2 regions of the Lelliottia sp. CFBP8978 genome follow, and region 2 is predicted to be linked to the other one. Evidence: predicted binding sites of a transcription regulator. Region 2 holds the regulator's gene; the other holds the start of a gene.

Region 1 (4,823 bases), 900 kb from region 2:
TGCGATGATGTGAAGCAAATGTTCGATTTACCCGCTTTTATCGTCGATGCGATCCGTCAGACAACGGAGGATAAGTCGCAGTTACTCAATGCGACAGGCCTTTTTATCGATCCAGACGGCGGCGCTCGCACCGTGAATAACGCCAACGAACTGGCGCATTATGAATACGGCGCAAACCTGGCATCAACGGCGATCCTCGGGGCATTAAACGCCATAGAGCCCGGCAAAACTGAAAAACAGATTGCCGCTTTGCTGGCAGCAGAAGGGCAGCCGAATAATGTGGTCATGATCGCCGCGACGGGCGATCGCTTTGCGCACGCTAATCTCTATCCCGGCGATAAGGTTATTCAGCGTGGCGACAAATTCTCTCTGACGACCAGCTATAAAGGGGGGTTAAGCAGCCGTGCGGCCTATGTCGTTGCTGACGAGTCGGAGCTGGCGCCAGAAGTGGCGGATTATCTTGATGTCGTGGCGAAACCCTATTTTCGCGCTGTCGTGACCTGGCTTGAGAATTTACGCATCGGTATGCGCGGCGGTGAGATGTATGGGCTGATTGAACAGGTTCTGCCGAAAGCCGATTATCACTGGCACCTCAATCCAGGCCACCTGGTGGCAGATGAAGAGTGGCTCTGCTCGCCAGTCGGCCCCGATTCGAGCGCCAGATTGCAAAGCGGCATGATTTTGCAGATCGATATTATTCCTTCCCGCCCGGGTTATGCGGGCGCCAGTATTGAAGATACCGTGGCGCTGGCCGATGAGGCGTTACGAGATGAACTGAAAGCACAGTATCCGGCACTTTGGCAGCGTATTGTTGAGCGTCGGGCTTATATTGATAAATACATCGGTATCCGGTTGCCCGCAGAAGTGTTGCCGTTTTCTAACACCGTCGGTTATTTACGTCCCTGGCTGCTGGACCCCACGCGGGCGTTGATTTGTAAATGACAAATAAAAAAGCCAGCATTTCGCTGGCTTTTCAACAGGGTAGATTCGGTTAGAAATTATAACCGACAACCAGATAGCCACCCCAGCCGGTAGAACGGACGTTCTCTTTCATCCAGACCAGGTCAGCATCGTCATTCCACTGACCGCCGTTATGCCAGTAACGGGCTACGACAGAGTAATGCCAGTGATCGTAGTTCAGCGCCAGAATGTGGCTCGAAGCGATGGAGTCATTGGTGCGTTGCTTGATGCCGTTTTCTGCATACTGGCTCTTATCGCCCAGGTCTGAACCCCAGTCGAAGTTGGTAAAGCCGATATAGCTCAGGTTACCGCCCCACAGCTGAGTGATTGGGACGAAATACTTCACTTTGAAGCGGTAGCCATCCCACTCGTTTTCGTTTTCAGCCTGGTAGTTCTGCCACTGGTATTTTGCATACACGTTCATGGACAGACTCATCGGCAAACCGGTGTCGATGTCCGTACCCAGACCCATGTACCAGGTGCTCTGACGACCGGACGCGTTACGGCCCATGTCGTAGATGTAGTTGTTGGCGAAATACCACTCTTTGAATGGACCAAAGCTCAGGTCTGCGCCTGTCAGTTTGTCGATAGAGAAGCGTGGCTCGATTTCCATGAACAGCGGAGAACCGTGGTTCCAGATACCTTTCGCATCGGTGTTACCACCGAAGAATACCGGAGCATCCATGTAGCCATAGAAGTCAAACCAGTCTTTCTTGGCGAAAGCTTCGTACTCCAGGTATGTATCGTTACGGATCTGTGGTCCGAAACGTGTGTGGTAGCTGCCCACCACGTTAACGCTCTGATGCCACCAGTCGGAGACATATTCTGGTTTAGTATTTTCAGCTGCGTTAACAGCGAAAGAGGAAGAAAGTGCTAACACTGCACCGGCTGCAAGTAATGTTTTTTTCATAATCATGCCACTGATTGAAAATCCCTTCCGGGATGTGAAAAATGCGCGAATTGCGTTTCTAAATATTTCGTGTTTCTGCGGAGCCTATTATAGGAATCCTTGTTCACAAAAATATGTGTTGTTTCACATATCTCTCATTCACGTAATCGATTGCGTTCACGTTTGCGTACTTTAAACGGCAGGGATTGTAACGGCAATGATTTATGTTGCCAATATTTGCGAGATGTAAGAAAGGGCGGAACGGGATTTCCGTTCCGCTGAAAAGATTACTGCGCGGCAGGCTGGATGTCGTGGATGCGAACGAAACCTAACTGGTCTGGAGTGACGCCGCTCAACTGAAGCGGGATATCGACATCGCTGGGGGCAAGCACGCTTGCCGGGGCGTTGATCAGCTGATTCTTCACGTTCACTTCCTGATAGCTGTCGGTTGTACCCTGAATCTGACCCCACTCAACCGTGCCGCTAAAAGCGGGCAGCGGATCGGTCGATTCTCCTTTGATACGCAGGGTAGCCGCCGTCCCGTCTGCATTTTGGGCGATATTAACCAGTGACATTTTCAGGGTGCCGATCTGGCTTTTCAGCAGTGCCGGCGTGTTAGCCCCTGGTAGCAGATAAACACCGCTGCTCGATTTTGCATTCAGCGCATTCTGCTGGGTGATTTTCACGGTCTCCTGGTTTAGCTTCTCCATCGCCGTATTCAGCGTATTGACGCTCTGTTTCATCTGGCGGACTTCGCTTTGCTGTGCGCAGGCGCTAAGGGTGAAGAGACTTCCCACCACAAGTATTCTTAGGTAACGTCTTGTCATTGCGTTTATTTCCATGAAATAACGGATTGTCCTAATGGTAGCCAGTATGATGCCGTCTGGTATAGATCCTTTGTCTCAAAAGCGCTCTTCCTTTGTTGTGGACCCAGTTCGGGGTAAAATAGAGTTCAGTTAACCAGATAGTCAGGACACCGTATGCATTGCCCATTCTGTTCCGCCGTGGATACCAAAGTAATCGACTCTCGTCTCGTAGGTGAAGGCTCTTCCGTCCGCCGTCGTCGGCAGTGTCTGGTGTGCAACGAACGTTTCACCACCTTCGAAGTGGCAGAGCTGGTGATGCCGCGTGTAGTGAAAAGTAACGATGTGCGCGAGCCGTTCAACGAAGAAAAACTGCGTAGAGGGATGCTAAAAGCACTGGAAAAACGGCCAGTGAGCGCAGATGACGTCGAAATGGCGCTTAACCATATCAAATCGCACTTACGGGGGACCGGTGAGCGCGAGGTGCCCAGCAAAATGATCGGTAACCTGGTAATGGAGCAGCTAAAGAAGCTCGATAAAGTGGCTTATATTCGCTTCGCCTCTGTGTATCGCAGCTTCGAAGATATCAAAGAATTTGGCGAAGAGATCGCCCGTCTACAGGACTAAGCTGATGCAGGATGAGATGTACATGGCGCGAGCGCTTAAGCTGGCGCAGCGGGGACGATTTACTACCCATCCCAACCCAAATGTCGGCTGCGTGATTGTCAAAGAGGGCGAAATCGTCGGCGAAGGTTTTCACTATCGCGCCGGCGAGCCGCACGCCGAAGTTCATGCGCTGCGCATGGCGGGGGAGAAGGCTCGCGGCGCAACAGCGTATGTGACGCTTGAACCCTGTAGCCATCATGGGCGAACGCCGCCGTGCTGCGAAGCGCTGATTGCCGCTGGGGTCGCGCGCGTAGTTACATCCATGCAGGATCCTAATCCACAAGTGGCGGGGCGCGGGCTGTATCGTCTGCAACAGGAAGGCATTGATGTCAGCCACGGTCTGATGATGAATGATGCCGAGCGGCTGAATAAAGGCTTTCTCAAGCGTATGCGTACGGGGTTTCCGTATATCCAGTTAAAGCTGGGGGCCTCACTTGATGGCCGAACGGCGATGGCAAACGGAGAAAGCCAGTGGATCACTTCGCCGCAGTCAAGGCGCGATGTGCAACGTCTGCGCGCGCAAAGCCATGCTATTCTGACCAGTAGTGAAACGGTGCTGGCCGACGATCCGGCGATGACCGTGCGCTGGGAAGAACTTGATGCCGATACGCAGGCGCTTTATCCAGAAGAGAATCTGCGCCAGCCGGTGCGAATTGTCCTCGACCGCCAGAATCGCGTAACCCCTTCCCATCGTATTGTTCAGCAACCCGGTGAGACCTGGTTTGCGCGTACGCAAGAAGACAGCCAGATTTGGCCTGACGGTGTGCGCAGTATTATGGTGCCGGAACACAACGGGCATCTCGATTTAGTCGTGCTCATGATGTTGCTCGGTAAACAGCAGGTCAACAGTATCTGGGTTGAAGCTGGCCCCACGTTAGCCGGTGCGTTATTGCGCGCAGGTCTGGTCGATGAACTGATTGTTTACGTGGCGCCTAAGCTGTTAGGCGACGCTGCGCGCGGCTTATTCGTGCTGCCTGGCCTTGAAAAACTGGCTGATGCGCCGCAACTCAAATTTAGTGAAATTCGTCAGGTTGGCCCGGATGTGTGCCTGCATTTGACTCCCGCGTAATTGCTTCTGAAATTTGGAAGCGGTGCGCAAAGTATTATGATAAAATCCGCCCCCCTGCGGGGCTAAATGAACCCGTAAAGGAAGAGTATGAACATTATTGAAGCTGCTGTTGCTACCCCGGACGCTCGCGTCGCCATCACCATTGCGCGTTTCAACAACTTCATCAACGACAGCCTGCTGGACGGTGCGATTGACGCCTTGAAACGTATTGGCCAGGTGAAAGATGAAAATATTACCGTTGTTTGGGTTCCAGGTGCCTACGAACTGCCGTTGGCAGCAGGCGCGTTGGCGAAAACCGGTAAATACGACGCGGTTATTGCGCTGGGTACGGTTATTCGTGGCGGCACTGCTCACTTCGAATACGTTGCGGGTGGTGCAAGCACGGGTCTGGCGCACGTGGCACAGGATGCTGAAATTCCTGTCGCTTTCGGCGTAC
Region 2 (4,823 bases):
ATCACCGCACCGCCCGCTGCCGCCCCCAGCGCATTACCCAGATTAAACGCCCCGATATTGACGGATGACGAAAGCCCCGGTGCTTCGTGGGCAACGCGCATCACACGCATCTGCAGCGGCGGAACAACCGCAAAAGTTGCCGCGCCCCACACCACCATAGCAATAGCCGCCCCAAACTCGTTGCGCGCCAACCAGGGAATCGCCACCATGATAACGATCAGCAGCGTTAAAAAGCCTTTCAGCGTACCGCTGACCGAACGATCCGCCAGCTTGCCGCCCAGATAGTTGCCAATGGAGAAACCTACGCCAATCAGCACCAGCATGGCCGTCACAAAGATCGGAGTGGCGTGCGTAATATCATGCAGAACCGGGGAAATATAGGTATAGAGCGTGAACATTGCGCCTGCGCCTAATACCGTCGTGAGCAGAGCCGACAGCACCTGCGGACGAACCAGCACCGACAACTCTTTACGGACATCAGGCCGCTCGCCCGCTTCTCCTTTTGGCAGCGAGAAGAACAATGCCACCATCGCAACGACACCTAACAGCGCCGTAGCGAGGAACGACATCCGCCAGCCAATGACCTCGCCCAGCCAGGTCGCCGCCGGAACACCGCCAATATTGGCAATGGTCAGCCCCATAAACATGGTGGCAACCGCGCTGGCCTGTTTGTGTTTTGGCACCACGCTTGCAGCCACCACCGAGCCGAGGCCAAAGAACGCGCCGTGGTTCAGGCTGGTCAGAATGCGTGACAGCAGCAGCGTGGTGTAATCAGGAGCCATCGCCGAGAGCACGTTGCCCAGCGTAAAAATCGCCATCAGGAAAATAAGGGCATTGCGGCGTGCGCGATGAGACAGCAGCAGCGTCATCAGAGGCGCACCAATCATCACGCCAATGGCGTAGGCGCTGATCAGCATACCCGCCGCCGGAATAGAGACGTCTACCCCTCTGGCAATAACCGGCAACAGCCCCATTGGGGAAAACTCGGTGGTGCCAATCCCAAAAGCGCCAATCGCCAGGGCCAGCAGAGGAAAATTGATTTTCATTGTTCAACTCCGGATGCCGTGTCATTACGCGACACAGAACTAAGAAGTCAAAAGCATGACATCAATCACAAAAAATGAGAAGTTAACAAATCAGCAAAAGATTTTTGCAATAAGGGTAACAATCAGAGAGGAGAACGAGGGAGAGTCTCTCCCCCGTTTAAATCAGTGCAGTGCAGCGGTCAGACCCGCAGCGACAATCAGAGCCAGAACAATAATAGTTGTCGTCAGCGAAAACTTAAGATCGGTACTCATCAATTTTTCTCCTTTTAATCTCCCCACGAATAGTGAGCTTGCTCATTTTTACACAGTTTACCCCAAAAATCTTCCTGGATTTAGGCTGATAACCGTTTTTGCTCTTCCCCTTTTCATCAAGATGAGACAAAATTCCACGCTAAATTTATAAGCGTACCGGCCACTGACCCCCTCCTGACGTTCTGAGTCGTTTTCCCGGCGTATCGCAATTTACATTGCGAGATAAGGGTGAGAGAAGGCAAACGTTTACCTTTAAGTATTTCAGGAGTTTAAGATATGGTCTGGAGTGACATGTAATGGCAACAATCAAAGATGTGGCGAAACGCGCAAACGTTTCCACTACAACCGTATCACATGTAATTAACAAAACCCGTTTCGTTGCGGAAGAAACGCGCAACGCGGTGTGGGCGGCGATCAAGGAACTGCACTACTCCCCCAGTGCCGTTGCGCGTAGCCTGAAAGTCAACCACACCAAATCTATCGGCCTGCTGGCCACCAGTAGCGAAGCGGCCTATTTTGCCGAGATCATCGAAGCGGTCGAGAAAAACTGTTTCCAGAAAGGCTATACCCTGATTCTGGGCAATGCCTGGAACAGCCAGGAAAAACAACGCGCGTATCTGTCGATGATGGCGCAGAAACGCGTCGACGGCCTGCTGGTGATGTGTTCTGAATACCCGGAGTCAGTACTTTCCATGCTGGAGGAGTACCGCCACATTCCGATGGTGGTGATGGACTGGGGTGATACCCGCGCTGATTTTACTGATTCCGTCAACGACAACGCCTTTGAAGGCGGCTACATGGCGGGCCGCTATCTGATTGAGCGCGGTCATCGTGAAATCGGCGTGATCCCGGGTCCGCTTGAGCGCAATACCGGCGCTGGGCGTCTTGCTGGTTTTATGAAAGCGATGGAAGAAGCGCTGATCACCGTGCCAGAAAACTGGATTGTACAGGGCGACTTCGAGCCGGAATCCGGCTATCGCGCGATGCAGCAGATCGTCTCCCAGTCGCACCGTCCAACCGCGGTCTTTATCGGTGGTGATATTATGGCGATGGGGGCTCTTTGCGCAGCCGATGAGCTCGGTTTGCGCGTGCCGCAGGACATTTCCGTGATCGGGTACGATAACGTGCGCAACGCCCGCTACTTCACCCCGGCGCTGACAACCATTCACCAGCCGAAAGACTCGCTGGGTGAAACAGCCTTTAATATGCTGATGGACCGCATCGTCAGCAAACGTGAAGAATCACAGTCGATTGAAGTACACCCGCGTCTGATCGAACGCCGTTCAGTTGCAGATGGTCCGTTCCGCGACTATCGCCGTTAATCTGAGGGGAGCCGGTTACTCCGGCTCCTTCAGCCACTCTTTGTTCAGCGTTTCACTGTCCCCCAGATAATCCAGCAGCCACGCCAGCGCAGGCGACATATCGTTTTGTTGCCAGGTCAGACAGCATGCCGCATCCGGGAAGGGATTTTCCAGCGTCAACGCCACCCACTCGCCGCGATCGATGCGAGGGCGAGCGAAGTGAACCGGCACCATCCCCACGCACAGCCCGGCGGAGAGACAAGTTGCCGAGGACTCCCAGTCTGGCGCAACCACGCGTCGCTGGTTATCCAGTAGCCAGGTAATGCGTTTAGGCAGCGAGCGGGAGGTATCCTCCAGCACCAGTGAAGGCCAGTTGCGCAACGTATCATCGCTCAGCGGGCCGTCCATTGCCGCCAGCGGATGATGGCGGGCGACAACGCAGGTCCAGCTCAATGAGCCCATATCCCGAAACGCATAGCGCCCACCCACCGGGATCGCCTGCGTCGCCCCGATCGCCATCTCTACCCTGCCATCCGACAGCGCATCCCACACGCCATTAAATACCTCCTGCGAGACGCGAAGTTCTACGTCCGAGAAATGGCGATAGAAGTCGACGATCATCTGCCGGGTGCGTTCGGGTTTAACGATATTATCAACCGCAATAGACAGATGCCCGCGCCAGCCATTGGCAATCTGCTGGCACTGTTCTCGCGTGATCATCATTTTTTTGATAACAGAGCGCCCTTCTTTCAAAAACCACGCGCCTGCTGGCGTTAGAACCACGTCGCGGTGACGACGCTCAAACAGCGGAACCGCCAGCCACTCTTCCAGCTGACGCACCGTATAGCTGATAGCAGAAGGAACGCGATGCAGCTCTTGCGCCGCACCGCTAAAGCTGCCATTGCGAGCGACCGCATCTACCACTTCCAGGGAATATTCAGACCACATTTTTTGCCTGCAAAATTTTTGAATGCAACCGCCAAATATTAGCGTTTCACAAGGCAGATTGCACTCCCTACACTTTGCGCCAGTGTGTACCTGCCTTCTTAGGAAAATATAACAATGCAACCCAACAAAGGATTTTTGGTCTGGCTCGGCGGCTTAAGCGTGCTGGGCTTTTTGGCCACCGATATGTATCTGCCCGCGTTCGCCGCGATGCAGGCCGATCTCCAGACGCCTGCTGCAGCCATCAGCGCCAGCCTGAGCGTGTTTCTGGCCGGCTTTGCCTTCGCCCAGCTGCTCTGGGGACCACTTTCTGACCGCTATGGCCGCAAGCCTGTGTTACTGATCGGCCTGGCTATTTTCGCGGCCGGTTGCCTCGGGATGCTGTGGGTGCGCGATGCCACCTGGCTGCTGGTCCTGCGTTTTGTTCAGGCCTTTGGCGTGTGTGCCGCCGCCGTCACCTGGCAGGCGCTGGTCACGGATTATTATCCGGCCTCACGGGTAAACCGTATTTTTGCCACCATTATGCCGCTGGTGGGTCTTTCTCCGGCGCTGGCACCGCTGCTCGGCAGCTGGATCCTGGTGCATTTTGACTGGCAGGCCATCTTTGCTACGTTGTTCATCATTACGCTGGCCTTAATGTTGCCGGCCTTGACGCTGAAACCTGCGCCGGCCAAAACCGCTGAGAATAATGAAAGCCGGGTAACCTTCCTGTCGCTTCTGCGTTCGCGCGCTTATCGCGGCAATGTGCTGATTTACGCCGCCTGTTCTGCCAGTTTTTTTGCCTGGCTCACCGGGTCGCCATTCATTCTGCATGAGATGGGTTACAGCCCGGCAGTGATTGGTCTGAGCTACGTCCCACAGACGATTGCTTTCCTGGTGGGCGGGTATGGTTGCCGCGCGGCGCTGCAAAAATGGCAGGGTCACCAGATGCTCCCCTGGCTTCTGGTTCTGTATGCCGCCAGCGTGATCGGCACATGGGCTGTCGGGTTTATACCCGGCGCGTCGTTGGTCGAAATCCTGATCCCGTTCTGTGTGATGGCCGTGGCTAACGGTGCTATCTACCCTATCGTGGTGGCCCAGGCTCTGCGCCCGTTCCCACAGGCAACCGGCCGCGCCGCAGCACTGCAAAACACTCTGCAATTGGGTCTGTGCTTCCTGGCGAGCCTGATTGTCTCTGCGCTGATTGCCACACCGCTGATGACCACCACCAGCGTGATGCTGGTTACCGTGGCGCTTGCCCTGCTGGGGTATCGCATGCAGGCGTCAGCGAAAGCGCTGA

The links. The regulator PurR, encoded in region 2, represses purine synthesis genes. The targets are predictions, from matches to a motif close to CANGCAAACGTTTGCNTG.
Region 1: SOM82_RS04725 (nucleoside-specific channel-forming protein Tsx) is a predicted target of PurR. The motif match lies at 2,010-2,027, and genes of this name have one in related genera.

What each region holds. Positions count from the first base shown of each region.
Region 1 covers NZ_CM188253.1:1,020,112-1,024,934, forward strand. The annotation lists gene SOM82_RS04720 (M24 family metallopeptidase) at 1-942, shown strand, start outside; gene SOM82_RS04725 (nucleoside-specific channel-forming protein Tsx) at 992-1,870, opposite strand; gene SOM82_RS04730 (SadB/YajI family lipoprotein) at 2,137-2,676, opposite strand; gene nrdR (transcriptional regulator NrdR) at 2,830-3,279, shown strand; gene ribD (bifunctional diaminohydroxyphosphoribosylaminopyrimidine deaminase/5-amino-6-(5-phosphoribosylamino)uracil reductase RibD) at 3,284-4,387, shown strand; gene ribH (6,7-dimethyl-8-ribityllumazine synthase) at 4,475-4,823, shown strand, end outside.
Region 2 covers NZ_CM188253.1:1,924,591-1,929,413, reverse strand. The annotation lists gene SOM82_RS09050 (MFS transporter) at 1-1,046, opposite strand, end outside; gene cydH (cytochrome bd-I oxidase subunit CydH) at 1,209-1,298, opposite strand; gene purR (HTH-type transcriptional repressor PurR) at 1,595-2,620, shown strand; gene punR (DNA-binding transcriptional activator PunR) at 2,636-3,547, opposite strand; gene punC (purine nucleoside transporter PunC) at 3,662-4,823, shown strand, end outside.